Regions from separate parts of the Streptomyces sp. CG4 genome, predicted to be linked through region 1. Evidence: riboswitches for the same ligand, from Rfam matches in the RefSeq annotation. Region 1 holds a riboswitch; the other holds the start of a gene.
What was found. Region 1 has a riboswitch for glycine ahead of gcvT (glycine cleavage system aminomethyltransferase GcvT). Riboswitches for the same ligand answer to the same signal wherever they lie in the genome.
Positions count from the first base shown of each region.

Region 2: it holds a riboswitch for glycine, as region 1 does, so the genes downstream of both, gcvP (aminomethyl-transferring glycine dehydrogenase) here and gcvT (glycine cleavage system aminomethyltransferase GcvT) in region 1, are expected to answer to the same signal.

Region 1 covers NZ_CP163525.1:3,067,643-3,075,201, reverse strand. Annotated here, with positions in the region: gene AB5L52_RS13835 (L-serine ammonia-lyase) at 1-715, opposite strand, end outside; gene glyA (serine hydroxymethyltransferase) at 812-2,080, opposite strand; gene gcvH (glycine cleavage system protein GcvH) at 2,095-2,472, opposite strand; gene gcvT (glycine cleavage system aminomethyltransferase GcvT) at 2,593-3,711, opposite strand; glycine riboswitch at 3,868-3,965, opposite strand; gene AB5L52_RS13815 (AAA family ATPase) at 4,146-4,820, shown strand; gene AB5L52_RS13810 (enhanced serine sensitivity protein SseB) at 4,934-5,725, shown strand; gene AB5L52_RS13805 (enhanced serine sensitivity protein SseB C-terminal domain-containing protein) at 5,858-6,673, shown strand; gene AB5L52_RS13800 (ABC transporter permease) at 7,005-7,559, shown strand, end outside.
Region 2 covers NZ_CP163525.1:7,900,430-7,907,988, forward strand. Annotated here, with positions in the region: gene AB5L52_RS36115 (DNA polymerase IV) at 1-507, shown strand, start outside; gene AB5L52_RS36120 (PRC-barrel domain-containing protein) at 680-1,054, opposite strand; glycine riboswitch at 1,174-1,268, shown strand; gene gcvP (aminomethyl-transferring glycine dehydrogenase) at 1,445-4,330, shown strand; gene AB5L52_RS36130 (transposase) at 4,419-4,940, opposite strand; gene AB5L52_RS36135 (transposase) at 4,841-6,019, opposite strand; gene AB5L52_RS36140 (TOBE domain-containing protein) at 6,244-6,663, opposite strand; gene AB5L52_RS36145 (ABC transporter ATP-binding protein) at 6,692-7,559, opposite strand, start outside.

The sequences.
Region 1 (7,559 bases):
TCAGACCGCCGGGCAGGATGCCCTCGCGGGACAGGCCGCGCCGGACGCACTCGCGCATGACCCGCCATATCTCCAGCAGGCCCGCGCGGATCTCGTCCTCGGTGCGCCAGGCCCGCTCGTTCTCCAGCATCAGCGAGGAGATCGACAGGCCCGTCTCGCGGGTGAGGCGGAGCAGCTCGTCGCCGGTGCGGAAGGGGTACTTCAGGACCGTGTCGTCCAGCTTGATCCGGTCCGCGCCGACCGCGTCCTCGTCCACCACGAAGCCGCCGCCGACCGAGTAGTAGGTCTTCGAGAACAGCTCCGCTCCGGAACCGTCGTACGCCCAGACCGTCATGCCGTTGGCGTGGTACGGCAGCGCCTTGCGGCGGTGCAGCACGAGGTCCTTGTCGAAGTCGAAGGGGATCTCGTGCTCGCCGAGCAGGCTGATCCGGCCCTCGGCCTTGATCGCCTCGACGCGCGCGTCCGCCGTCTCCACGTCCACCGTGCGCGGCGAGTCGCCGGCCAGGCCCAGCAGGACGGCCTTCGGGGTGCCGTGGCCGTGCCCGGTGGCGCCCAGGGAGCCGTACAGCTCCGTGCGGACGGAGGCGGTCCTTTCCAGCAGGCCTTCGTTGCGCAGCCGACGGGCGAACATCCGTGCCGCGCGCATCGGGCCGACCGTGTGGGAGCTGGACGGGCCGATGCCGATCGAGAACAGGTCGAAGACCGAGATGGCCACGGTCACTCCTCAGGAAACAGGGGGGTGGTGGGGCACCTTCCGGCACCTTCCGGCGCTCTGCGTCGGGTGCCCCACCGGGGACTTACTTGGCCGGACCTACTTGTTCAGGCCCGGGTACAGCGGGTGCTTGTCGGCGAGCGCCTTCACGCGCGCCTTGAGGGCCTCCGCGTCGTAGGACGGCTTCAGCGCCTCGGCGATCACGTCCGCGACCTCGGCGAAGTCCTCGGCCGTGAAGCCGCGGGTCGCGAGGGCGGGCGTGCCGATCCGCAGGCCCGAGGTGACCATCGGGGGGCGCGGGTCGTTCGGGACCGCGTTGCGGTTGACCGTGATGCCGACCTCGTGGAGGCGGTCCTCGGCCTGCTGGCCGTCCAGCTCGGACGCGCGCAGGTCGACCAGGATCAGGTGCACGTCCGTGCCGCCGGACAGCACGTTCACCCCGGCCTCGCGGGCGTCCGGCGCCGTCAGCCGCTCGGCGAGGATGCGGGCACCCTCCACCGTACGACGCTGGCGCTCCTTGAAGCCCTCCGAGGCCGCGACCTTGAAGGACACCGCCTTCGCCGCGATCACGTGCTCCAGGGGGCCGCCCTGGAAGCCCGGGAAGACCGCCGAGTTCAGCTTCTTCGCGAAGTCCTTGTTGCGGGCGAGGATGATGCCGCCGCGCGGGCCGCCGAGCGTCTTGTGGGTCGTGGAGGTGACCACGTCCGCGAACGGCACCGGGTTGGCGTGCAGGCCGGCCGCGACCAGGCCCGCGAAGTGCGCCATGTCGACCCACAGGTACGCCTCGACCTCGTCGGCGATCCGGCGGAACTCGGCGAAGTCCAGCTCACGGGGGTACGCCGACCAGCCCGCGATGATCACCTTCGGACGGTGCTCCTTGGCGAGCCGCTCCAGCTCGGCCATGTCGACCAGGCCGGTCTCGGCGTCCACGTGGTAGGCGACCACGTTGAACTGCTTGCCGGAGAAGTTCAGCCGCATCCCGTGGGTCAGGTGGCCGCCGTGCGCGAGGTCCAGGCCGAGGATGGTGTCCCCGGGCTGGGCCAGCGCGAACAGGGCCGCCTGGTTGGCGGAGGCCCCGGAGTGCGGCTGGACGTTGGCGTACTCGGCGCCGAACAGCTCCTTGACCCGGTCGATGGCGATCTGCTCGGCGACGTCGACGTGCTCGCAGCCGCCGTAGTAGCGGCGGCCCGGGTAGCCCTCGGCGTACTTGTTGGTGAGGACCGAGCCCTGGGCCTCCATGACCGCGACGGGCGCGAAGTTCTCGGAGGCGATCATCTCCAGCGTGGACTGCTGGCGATGCAGCTCGGCGTCGACCGCGGCGGCGATCTCCGGGTCCAGCTCGTGCAGGGACGTGTTCAGGACAGTCATACGGCTACGACTCCTCAGCCGGCGGAAAAGGCGGTGTACTCGTCGGCGGAGAGCAGCTCGGCCGGCTCCTCCGCGACGCGTACCTTGAACAGCCAGCCGCCCTCGAAGGGGGCGGAGTTCACCAGCGACGGGTCGTTGACGACGTCCTCGTTGACCTCGGTGACCTCACCGGTGACCGGCGAGTACAGGTCGGAGACCGACTTGGTCGATTCCAGTTCGCCGCAGGTCTCGCCCGCGGTCACGGTGGAGCCGGCCTCGGGGAGCTGGACGAAGACGACATCGCCGAGCGCGTTGGCCGCGTGCTCCGTGATGCCGACCGTCGACACGCCGTCCGCGGCGGCCGACAGCCACTCGTGCTCCTTGCTGTAGCGCAGCTGCTGGGGGTTGCTCATGGCCTGAATTCTCCTGTACGCGCGTGTGTGCTGATGAAGGGGGACCGCTGGAAACGCACGCGAGCAGCGGTGATGTGCCCGACGTCACGTCCTGGGGTACGGCTCGGGGCTACGACGGTGTCACTTCTGGCGCTTGTAGAACGGCAGCGCCACGACCTCGTAGGGCTCGTGGCTGCCCCGGATGTCCACGCCGACGCCCGCGGTGCCCGGCGCCGCGTGCGCCGCGTCGACGTAGGCCATGGCGATCGGCTTGCCCAGGGTGGGGGAGGGGGCGCCGGAGGTGACCTCGCCGATCACCGCGCCGCCCGCGACGACGGCGTAGCCGGCGCGCGGGACCCGGCGGCCCTCGGCGATCAGCCCGACGAGCACCCGCGGCGGGTTCTGCCGAGCCTTGGCGGCGGCCTCGGTGAGCGCCTCGCGGCCCACGAAGTCGCCCTCCTTCTCGAACTTCACCACCCGGCCGAGCCCGGCGTCGAAGGGGGTGAGCGAGGTGGTCAGCTCGTGCCCGTACAGCGGCATGCCCGCCTCCAGGCGCAGGGTGTCCCGGCAGGACAGGCCGCACGGGACCAGGCCGACGCCCTCGCCGGCCTCGGTCAGCGCCCGCCACAGCTCCACGGCGTGCTCGGGCTTCACGAACAGCTCGAAGCCGTCCTCGCCGGTGTAGCCGGTGCGGGCGATCAGCGCAGGGACGCCGGCGACCGTGCCGGGCAGACCGGCGTAGTACTTCAGGCCGTCGAGGTCGGCGTCGGTGAGGGCCTTCAGGATGCCGGGCGACTCCGGGCCCTGGACGGCGAGCAGCGCGTACGCGTCCCGGTCGTCGCGCACCTCGGCGTCGAAGCCGGCGGAACGCTCGACGAGGGCGTCCAGCACCACCTGGGCGTTGGAGGCGTTGGCCACGATCATGTACTCGGTCTCGGCGAGGCGGTAGACGATCAGGTCGTCCAGGATGCCGCCGTCGGCCTGGCAGATCATGGTGTAGCGGGCGCGGCCGACGCCGACGGAGGCGATGTTGCCGACCAGGGCGAAGTTCAGAAGGGCGGCGGCCTCGGCGCCGGTGACGGTGATCTCGCCCATGTGGGAGAGGTCGAACAGACCCGCCTTCGTCCGCACCGCGACATGCTCGTCGCGCTCGGAGCCGTAGCGCAGGGGCATGTCCCAGCCGGCGAAGTCGGTCATCGTCGCACCGAGCGAGCGATGCACGGCATCGAGCGCGGTGTGTCGGAGTTCAGTGCTGCTCATCGGACGGTCGTCTCCCAGGACAAACAGGACGGGCGAGGAACGTTCCTCCCCATCTGTCATCGGAACCTGAGAGGTTCGCCAGGACCGCCACGGGGACGATCACGGCTTGCACCTTGGGTGGAGCCACTGACACAGCGGCCCGCTTTTCAGATGTGCCTCGCCCGCGCGGTAACGGGGCCTGAGAGATTCAAGGGAGGGACTTGCTCCTTCGGCGCCCCAGCGAAGGCTGCTGGGGACTCTCCCGCGCGGATTCAAGCGGCCGGTATGCAGTTGGCGGCCACATCATTGCACGCCGTACCCCCGCCAGCCAGAGCCTGGCTTTTGTAACCGACCTGTGGCAGTACGCACACGGAACCGCCGACAGTCGTACATTACCTTCCCTTTACATTAACCGGGCATGGGGATTACCGAGCCGACAGGGGAGGACGATCACGGTGAACAGCACCCCGGCGTACGCCAGCGCCGCCACCACCGGCATCGCGGTGCCCAAGCAGCCCACCGCCCCGGCGCGCGAACGCTGCGCCGGGCGCCCGGCCCCGGTCGTCCGCGACCTGCGCGACCGGGCCGGCCGCAGCCCGCGCGCCCTGCTCTTCGGCCCGCGGGACCTGGTGGTGATCACCGGCCTGCCCGGTGGCGGCAAGTCCACCCTGATGCGGCGCGCGGTCCCCGGCCGCCGCATCGACTCCCAGGACACCCGCGACCGCTTCGCGGCCCGCCTGCCCCTCTTCTTCCCCTACGCGGTCTACCGCCCCCTGGTCCGCCTCGCGCACTACGCCGCCCTGCGCGGCGCCCTGCGCGGCGGGGAGGGCGTGGTCGTCCACGACTGCGGCACCCAGCCCTGGGTGCGCGCCTGGCTCGCCCGCGCGGCCCGCCGCCGCGGCGGCACCCTGCACCTGCTGCTGCTCGACGTCACCCCCGTGACCGCCCGCGAGGGCCAGCGCGAGCGCGGCCGGGGCGTCTCCCGCTACGCCTTCGGCCGCCACCGCCGTACGACCGCCCGGCTGCTCCGCGCGGTCGGCCGGGGCGAGCTGCCCGCGGGCTGCGGCTCGGCGGTACTGCTGGACCGGCCGGCGGCGGACACCCTGCAGCGGATCGCGTTCACGGGCTGAGCCCCGAAGGCCGTGCCCACGAGGCGCGGTCCTGATGCGCGCGATGCGGTCTTGTCACAGCCACCCGCTAGCCTTCATGGTCACAGCAGTGGTTCCCAGCAGGCGGTAGGCAGATGGACTTCCCGGCGGACATTCCCGCGGACTTCCCGGCACAGGCGCACTCCCAGCCGCACAGCGGCTGGCCCGGCAACGAGCTGGAGGAGGTGCTCTCGGCCTCCCTCGGCATACCCACGGCGGCGGGCCGGATCATCGAGGTCCTGGGCCGAAGCCTGCTCTGGGTCCCGCTGCCCAGCGGCGGCGGCCCGGGCAGCGGCCCGCTCGACCTGCCCACGCTCGACATCGACGGCCAGGTGTACGTCCCGGTGTTCAGCTCCGAGGAACAGCTGCGCCGGGCGGTCGGCTCCCACATGTCGTACACCATCGCCCCCGCCGTGGAGTTCGCCCGCGGTCTGCCCGCGCAGGTCGGCATCGCGGTGAACCCCGACGCGATGGTCGGCATCCCGCTGCGGCCCGAGGCGGTGGCCGAGCTGTGCCGGTCCGGCCGCACCCCGCTCGACGGCCCCGCCTCCGGCGGCCGGGTCCGCCTCTTCGAGCCCGACTGGCAGGACGACCCGGTCGACTTCCTCTCCGCCGCGTCCGCCGAGTTCGCCGAGACCGGCGTGGTTCTCACCGCCCGCCGCTGCCTGGCCGCCATCGAGACGGACGACCCGGTCATGTTCATCGGCGTCGAACTCTCCCGGTGGGAGGGCGACCTCCGTGACCTCCCCCTGCAGGCCCTGGGCAGAGCCCTCGGGAAAGTCCCGGTCACGTGGCCGGTCAACCTGGTCCTCCTGGACGTGACCGACGACCCGGTGGCCACCTGGCTCAAGTCGACCGTCCGCCCCTTCTATCAATACGGCCACTGAAGTACCTGAAGGGGCGCGGGGAACTGCGCGAGTACCCCCCACGACCCCGCACCCGCGCACGCACACGAGGCCCCGGGCTACTAGGCGCATAAGCTGTCTCCCAACGCAGGGCACTGACAAGAAGGGCACGAGGTGAGCGCGACCCACAGCGGCAGCGTGACGCACATGCTGCGCCAGGTCACCCCCGGCCGCTACGACGCCTACGAGGCCCTGCTGCGCGCCCTCGCCACCCCCTCCTCCGGTCAGATCTGGATGCTCCTGTGGCACGGCCAGGCCGGCTCCCCGGACGCCCAGTACGGAAACATGGAAGTCGACGGCTTCCACTACGCCCCCTGCGTCACCTCCGCCCAGGAACTCTCGGCCAGCGGCTGGAACCGGTCGTACGAGGTCGTCGACGCGCTCGACGTGGCCCGCACCCTCTACCCCGACCACTACGGCCTCTGGCTCAACCCGCACGCCCCGGGCGGCGGCGTCGGCATCCCCTGGCTGGACCTGCGCCGCATCGCCACCGGCCTGGACCGCCAGCCCGCCGGACCCCTCCGGCTGACCGAACCCGGCATCGAGATCCCGCAGTTCTACGCCCTGCTCGCGCAGAACGCCCACCGCACCCCGGCCCTGCGCGCCCTGCGCCGCGCCTGGGTGCAGCCCGCCCTCGGCGCGCCGTATCTCGCGATCGGCCTGGATGTGTACGACACCTCGCCGGCCGCGGTCGACTCGGTGCGCGCGATGATGCAGCAGTCCGTGGGCGCGGTCCCGGAGGGCCTGCCGGTGTCGACGGTCGCGATGACCGACGACTACGACCCGGTGGTGATTTGGATGCGGGCCAACGCCCGCCCGTTCTACGACCGCGAGGCCCACGCGGCCGCGCCCCAGCCCCAGCTCCAGGCGTCCCCGCAGCAGGCCCCGGCCGCCGGATACGGCTATCCGCCGGTACACGGCAGCTACTGACCGTGGCCGCCGGCCGCATTCACTGACCTGGGCCTGCGGGCCGTAGCGCACCGTTTTGCCGCGACTTGTCCGGGACTCCACCGCGGCTTTTTCGCCCCCGTCTGTCCCTGTCTGTCCCGTCCGTTCGCCGTGACTTCCTGTCCGCATAACAGGAAACGCCAGCTTGCATCACGGTTGCGCATCCATTCCTTGTCAAGGCTGGCGGCTGATCGCGCCAGCGTTGAAGACTCCCCCTTCAAGGGGTTCGCCCCTGTGTACGACGGACTGTTTGATGCCGCTACCAGCGGCAAGTGCGGGCCGGCTACCGCCGGTTGAGAGGGGTCCCAGCCTGATGACGGCACCATTGCACGAGCCGGCCGCGGAAGCCGCCCCGGGCGCGGCGGAAGAAGCCGCGGTCGCGGCCTCCGGCGCGAAGGCCGTCCAGGGCCGGTCCCTGGGCCGGATCGCCTGGGAGCGGCTCAAGCGGGACAAACTCGCCCTGACGGGCGGTGTAGTCGTGCTTCTCCTCATCGTGATCGCGCTGCTCGCGCCGGTGATCACGAACCTCGTCGGCCAGGACCCGGATGTCTACCACCAGGACCTGATCGACCCGCTGTTCAGCACCCCCAAGGGCTCCATGGGCGGCATGAGCGGCGACCACCTGCTCGGTGTGGAGCCGGTCAACGGCCGCGACATCTTCGCCCGCATCCTGTACGGCGCCCGGATCTCGCTGCTCGTCGGCTTCCTGTCCGCCGTGGTCGCCGTCGTCCTCGGCACCGTCCTCGGCATCCTGGCGGGCTTCTTCGGCGGCTGGGTGGACTCGCTCATCAGCCGCGTCATGGACGGCCTGCTCGCCTTCCCGCAGCTGCTGTTCATCATCGCGCTGGTCTCCGTCATGCCCAACCAG
Region 2 (7,559 bases), 4.8 Mb from region 1:
AGTGGGCTGGGGCGGGTGACGGTGCGGTTCGAGACTCCGCAGTCCCCTCCGGGGCGGGTGCGGACGTTTTTTGTGGGTGATCCTGCGCTGGAGTCGGCTGATCCGTTGCCGTTGGTGGCGGACCTTGCCCACCCGCCCACCCGTCTCGGTCAGTCCAACAGCGACCGACACGGGGCTCCGCCCCGGACCCCGGGAGAGGGCGGGGGTGGGAGTGGGGGCGGAGGTGAGCGGGGGGACCGTGAGAACCAGGAGCAGACCTCGGACGAGGTGCCGGCCCCGCTCGAAGCACAGGCCTCGGTCGAGCCTCGGGTCCTGGCACATGCTCGGGCCTCGGGCAAAGCCAGGGCCCCGGTCGCGGCCCAGTCCCCGGTCGATGTGCCGGCCTCAGCGGAAGCTGGGGCGTCGGTCGAAGTGCGAGCCGCGGAGGGAGCTCGGGCCCCGGTCGAAGTGCATGCCTCAGCAGAAGCTGGGGTCTTGGACGAAGTGCAGGCCTCGGACGAAGCTTGAGCCCCCGGCCGAGGCTCGGGTGTCGGATGAAATGCGGGCTTTGGACGGAGCTGGGGCCCTGGTCGCGGCTCGGGCGTCGGGCGAAGTGCTGGCCTCAGCGGAAGCCCGAGCCCCGGACGAAGCCCGAGCCCCGGACGAAGCTCAAGCCCCGGGCCAAAAGCCCGCACCAAGCTCACGTCTCCTCCGAGCCTGCCAATTTGCCGAAGTCGTGGTCTTGGAGGGAAGGGGGTGGCGCCGCATCCAGGCCGTAGTGGTGGTAGAGCTGGAGTTCCTGTTCGGGGGAGAGGTGGCGGCCCACGCCGAAGTCGGGGGCGTCCTTGATCAGGGCGCGGTCGAAGGGGACGTGGAGGGTGCCGTCCTTGAGCAGTTCGCTCGGCTCCAGGGGGACGAACGCGTCCCGGCTGAACAGGCCGGTGCGTATGGCCGCCCACTCGGGTACGCCGGTCGCGTCGTCGAGATAGATCTCGTCGATGGTGCCGATCTTGGTGCCAGTGCGGTCGAACGCCTTGCGGCCGATCAGGTTGCGAGGATCGATGTCGGTCTGCACGGTCCTTCTCCCTCCACTGGTTCGCAACTCATTCGTAAGCACTACAAAAGAGCACATTCAAGGAGGCGGCCACTCGAGGGCTCGGGCGTTGACCCCGCTGGTAGGCTGACAGCGGCTGCTGACCCCGTGCGGGAGAGTCCTCCGACCACCTCGGAGGCGCCGAAGGAGCAACTCCTCCCCGGAATCTCTCAGGCTCACGTACCGCACGGACGAGGTCACTCTGGAAAGCAGGGCGGGTGTCGACGGCTCCCGCCCTCACCGACGGTGAAAGCCGGGACCCTTTCGGGTGCCCGGTGAAGCTCTCAGGTTGAGATGACAGAGGGGGAGGCCGTCGGGGTACCCGCGCCGTGGTGCCCCTCGAAGGTCGCGTCAGACCAGGAGGCCTCCGCAATGACCGCCCATCGCATTCCGCTCTCGGAGCTCGAAGCGGGCATCCCCTTCGAGCAGCGTCACATCGGGCCCGACCAGGAGGCGCGGGCCAAGATGCTCGCGCAGGTCGGTTACGGCTCGCTGGACGAGCTGACCGCCGCGGCGGTCCCGGATGTGATCAAGAACGCCGACGCCCTCGACCTGCCGGGCGCCCGTACCGAGGCCGAGGTGCTCGCCGAGTTGCGCTCGCTCGCCGAGCGCAACCAGGTCCTCGGCTCGATGATAGGGCTCGGGTACTACGGGACGTTCACGCCGCCCGTCATCCTGCGCAACGTCATGGAGAACCCGGCCTGGTACACGGCCTACACGCCGTACCAGCCGGAGATCTCCCAGGGGCGGCTCGAGGCCCTGCTGAACTTCCAGACCGTGGTCGCCGACCTCACCGGTCTGCCCACCTCCGGCGCCTCCCTGCTCGACGAGGGAACGGCCGCCGCCGAGGCGATGGCGCTGTCCCGGCGCATGGGCAAGAACAAGAAGGGCCTCTTCCTGGTCGACGCGGACGCCTTGCCGCAGACCGTCGCCGTGATCCAGACCCGCGCCGAGCCGACCGGTGTCGAGGTCGTCGTCGCCGACCTCAGCGAGGGCATCCCGGCCGACATCGCCGCGCGCGAGATCAACGGCGTGCTGATCCAGTACCCGGGCGCCTCCGGTGCCGTACGGGACATCAAGCCGGTCATCGACCAGGCGCATGAGCTGGGCGCCCTGGTCACCGTCGCCGCCGACCTGCTCGCGCTGACCCTGCTGACCTCGCCGGGCGAGCTGGGCGCGGACATCGCCGTCGGCACCACCCAGCGCTTCGGTGTGCCGATGGGCTTCGGCGGTCCGCACGCCGGCTACATGGCCGTACAGGAGAAGTTCGCGCGCAGCCTGCCGGGCCGGCTCGTGGGCGTCTCCGTCGACGCCGACGGGCACAAGGCCTACCGGCTCGCACTGCAGACCCGTGAGCAGCACATCCGCCGGGAGAAGGCGACCAGCAACATCTGCACCGCGCAGGTGCTGCTCGCCGTGATGGCCGGAATGTACGCCGTCTACCACGGGGCGGAGGGGCTCAAGACCATCGCCCGGCGGACCCATCGGTACGCCACCATCCTCGCCGAGGGGCTCAAGGCCGGCGGCGTCGAGATCGTCCACGGCTCCTTCTTCGACACCGTTACCGCGCGCGTCCCCGGAAAGGCCGCCGAGGTGGTCGCCGCCGCACGGCAGAACGGGGTCAACCTCCACCTGGTCGACGCCGACCACGTCTCCCTGGCCTGCGACGAGACCACCACGCGGGCCCAGCTGGCCACCGTCTGGTCCGCCTTCGGCGTCAAAGGCGACATCGGGGCGCTGGACGCGAGTGCCGAGGACACCCTCCCCGAGGCGCTGCTGCGCACCGACGTCTACCTCACCCACCCGGTCTTCCAGCAGCACCGCTCCGAGACCGCGATGCTGCGCTACCTGCGCAAGCTGGCCGACCGCGACTACGCGCTCGACCGCGGCATGATCCCGCTGGGCTCCTGCACGATGAAGCTCAACGCGACCACGGAGATGGAGCCGGTCACCTGGCCCGAGTTCGGCCAGCTGCACCCCTTCGCCCCGGCCGAGCAGGCGCAGGGCTACCTCACGCTCATCCGTGAGCTGGAGGAACGTCTCGCCGAGGTCACCGGCTACGACAAGGTCTCCCTGCAGCCGAACGCCGGCTCCCAGGGCGAGCTGGCCGGTCTGCTGGCCGTACGCGGCTACCACCGGGCGAACGGCGACGAGCAGCGCACCGTGTGCCTCATCCCGTCCTCCGCGCACGGCACCAACGCGGCCAGCGCCGTGATGGCCGGCATGAAGGTCGTCGTCGTCAAGACCGCCGAGGACGGCGAGATCGACGTCGAGGACCTCCGTGCCAAGATCGAGCAGTACCGCGACGAGCTGGCGGTGCTGATGATCACCTACCCGTCGACGCACGGCGTCTTCGAGGAGCACGTCGCCGACATCTGCGCCCAGGTCCACGAGGCGGGCGGCCAGGTGTACGTCGACGGCGCCAACCTCAACGCCCTGGTCGGTCTCGCCAAGCCGGGTCACTTCGGCGGTGACGTCTCGCACCTGAACCTGCACAAGACGTTCTGCATTCCGCACGGCGGCGGCGGTCCGGGCGTCGGCCCGGTCGGCGTGCGCGCGCACCTGGCGCCGTACCTGCCGAACCACCCGATGCAGCCCGCCGCGGGCCCGGAGACCGGCGTCGGACCGATCTCGGCCGCGCCTTGGGGCTCCGCGGGCATTCTGCCGATCTCCTGGGCGTACGTCCGGCTGATGGGCGGTGAGGGCCTCAAGCGCGCCACGCAGGTGGCCGTGCTCTCGGCGAACTACATCGCCAAGCGCCTGGAGCCGCACTACCCGGTGCTCTACACCGGTCCCGGCAACCTGGTCGCGCACGAGTGCATCATCGACCTGCGCCCGCTGACCAAGGCGACCGGCGTGAGCGTGGACGACGTGGCCAAGCGCCTGATCGACTACGGCTTCCACGCGCCGACCATGTCCTTCCCGGTGGCCGGCACGCTGATGATCGAGCCGACCGAGTCGGAGGACATCACCGAGCTGGACCGTTTCTGCGATGCGATGATCGCCATTCGCACGGAGATCGAGAAGGTCGGCTCCGGCGCCTGGCCGGCGGAGGACAACCCGCTGCGGAACGCCCCGCACACCGCGGCCGCGCTCGGCGGCGAGTGGGCGCACGCCTACAGCCGCGAGGAGGCCGTCTTCCCGGCCGGTGTCTCGGTCGCCGACAAGTACTGGCCGCCGGTGCGCCGTATCGACCAGGCCTTCGGCGACCGCAACCTGGTGTGCTCCTGCCCGCCGATGGACGCATACGAAGACTGAGCGAACTGAGCGAACTGAGCGAGCGGTGACCTTCAGGGCCCCGTCCGGTTTCCGGACGCTGACTCTGTCGGGGTTCTTGGCGGTCTGCTCAGTCTCTGGCGGACCGCCAAGACCTCGGCCGGGGGATCCCGTGCTGGTCCAGGTAGTTCTGGAAGGCGGTCGGCGGCCGTGACGGGGGTGTTTCTCCGGTCGGCGGCCGTCGGCTGAGGCGCTCGATGTTTGCGGCGATGGCTGTGAACACGTGCTGTAAGTGGGCTTTGTGCTGTCCCCGGTAGCGGCAGCGGCGCATGCCGTGTCCGTGGGCGAGTTCGTTGATGGTGCCTTCCACTCCGGAGCGGACCGCGTAGCGGGCCTGCCATTCGGGTGTCTGCTGCTCGGCGCGGACGCGGAGTTGCAGGTCACGGAGTTCTCGCGGGGGAAAGCCCACGCTCCGGGCGTTGTCGGTGGTGGTCGTGCAGCGGGTGCGGACCGGGCAGGGACGGCACTGGCTCTTGGTGAACCGTGCCACGATCAGAGGTGCCGCGGTGGGTGAGGAGGTCGGGTAGGGGCCGTGCCATCCCGCGCTGGTCTCGCCCTGCGGGCAGGTGACCTGGCGGCGGTCGAAGTCGATGTGGAAGTCGTCGCGGCCGAAGCCGTTGTTCCTGCGGTTCTGGCGGGTGGTGTTGACCGGCAGTGGTCCGGTGACCCTGACTGTTCGCGGGCTGCCTGTTCCAGATGGACCAGGGAGGTGTAGCCGCCGTCGACCAGATGCTCGGCGGGCAGCAGCCCGCGATGCTTGAGCCGGGTGTGGATGCCGGGCAGAGCCTTCGCGTCGTACCCGGTGGCGTCGGTGGTGGCCACATCTGTGATCACGTTGACGCCGTCGGGATCACAGGTTTCGGTGAGGTGTGCGACGAACCCCTTCCAGCGGGTGATGTGTCCGCGGCGCGCGTAGCGGGCCGTCGGGTCGTAGGGCGAGACGACTGCGACGGCAGAGGGCGGCAGCCCGCCGTCCTCGGCGGTGCGCCAGCGCAGGCGGCCGGCCCCGTCGCGGTAGTAGTTCTGCACCATGATCTGCCGCAGGGCTTGGACGCGGGGACCGGACAGGCGTTCCGGCCCGTGCTGCCCGAGGTGCTCGATCAGCCGGACGGCGTCGCCTCCGGTGGCGAGGATTCTGGTCTTGGGGCGGGTGGGGTTCTTGCCCAGACGGACCGGGCGGCCGTAGCGGCGCCCCCACTCCTCGTCGACCAGGCCGGCCAGCAGGTGCGAAGCTGTGCCGGCCAGTTCTTCCAGCGCGGCGCGGACGGCCTCGGTGACCAGTTCCAGCCGGGTCAGGTCGCGGACCGCGGCCAGGACGTGGGTGGAGTCCGTGCGCTGGGTGGTGCGCTCGCGGACGAGACCGGCCTCCTTCAGGCGCGCGAGCGCGAGGTCGAGGAGACGGTCGGCTCGGCCGTCCTCGGTGAGACGGTCGCGGAAGTCGGCCAGCACGCTGTGGTGGAAGCCGGGATCGTCCAGGTCCATGGCCAGCGCGTACTTGAAATCGATGCGGCAGCGAACCGCTTCGGCCGCCTGCCGGTCCGACAGACCGAGGAGGAACTGGAGCACGCAGACGGTGGCCAGCTGGGCGGGCGAGAGGCTGGGGCGGCCGTCACGCGGGTACCAGTCGGCGAAGTCCTCGTCACCCCACAGCCCGCCCAGGTGGTCTCTCACCCACATCGCCGTTGTACCGCCCGGATTGCTCGCCCGCGCCATCTGCGCGGTCAGAGACGGGACTTGCTCACCAGAACGGGCATGGAGCGACAACGAGCACCTCGACAACTGCATCGGTCCTTGAACAGAGCCGAGCATGCCCGTTGATCACGCTGCCCCGCCGGGGATCCTCAAGATCCCCGACAGAGTCAGCGTCCGGTTTCCGGGCGGGGCCCTCGCCCGTGTCAGGCCGTCGCCAGCGCCACCTCGGTGGACTTGATCAGGGCGACCACGGCGGAGCCGGTGGAGAGCCCGAGGTCGGTGGCCGACTCCTTGGTGATGGCGGAGGTCACCGAGCCACCGTCGATCGAGATCTTCACGGTGGCCATCGCGGCGCCGGCCGCGATGTCGGTGACGGTGCCCGGCAGCTGGTTGCGGATGGAGACGCGGTCGATCGGCGCGGTGGCGAGGGAGACCTCGGTCGACTTCACCAGGGCCCGTACCGTGGCGCCCTCGGCGAGGCCCAGGTCCCGGACGGACTCCAGGGTGATCGCCGCGGTCAGGTCCTGGCCCCCGTCGAGCCGGATCTTGACGGTGGCCATGGCCTCGCCCGGCTGGATCGCCGTGACCGTGCCGGGGAGCTGGTTGCGGATGCTCAGGGTCATGGGCACCCACGGTAGGGTGGCCGTCCGCTCAGGCCGGGTATGCATGTGTCTGCGTCGCTTTGACCGTCGCCCAGACGGCCGCGCCCGGGTGCAGTTCGAGCTCGGCGGCGGCGACCGTGGTGAGGTCGGCGGCGAGGGGGAGTTCGCCGCCGAGGTCGGCGCGGATCTGGTCGCCGTGCGTCTCCAGGCCGGTCACCTCGCAGCGCCACAGGTTACGGGCGCTGGCACCGGTGGGCCGCTCCCGGAACAGGGTGACGGCGCTGGGCGGGAACGCCACGAAGACCGGCCCGGACAGGTCTTCCGTGGTGGTGATCGAAGGACCCGCGTCGAGTCGTACCGTGTGCCGCTCCGCCTGGCCCCGGTAGAGGTTGAGGCCGACGAGCTGGGCGATGTAGTCGGTGCGCGGATGGCGGGCGATGTCGCCGGGGGTGCCCTCCTGGACGACCCGGCCGTGCTCGATCACCACCAGCCGGTCCGCGAGCACCATGGCGTCCAGCGGATCGTGCGTGACGAGGACGGCGACCGCCTCGAACTCGGCCAGATGGCGGCGCAGTTGGGCGCGGACCTCCAGCCGGGTACGGGCGTCCAGCGCGGCCAGCGGCTCGTCCAGGAGCAGCAGCCGGGGGCGGGTGGCCAGGGCGCGGGCGAGGGCCACGCGCTGGGCCTGACCGCCGGACAGCCGACGCGGCTTGACGCCCGCGTGGCCGGCGAGCCCCATCCGGTCCAGCCACGCGGCGGCCTGGGCACGCGCCTCGGCCTTGGGCACGCCCTGGCAGCGCGGCCCGAACGCCACATTGTCCAGCGCGGACAGATGCGGAAAGAGCAGATAGTCCTGGAAGACCACGCCGACCGGGCGGGACTCCGGGGGAGTGCGGTCCAGGGAGACGCCGTCCAGG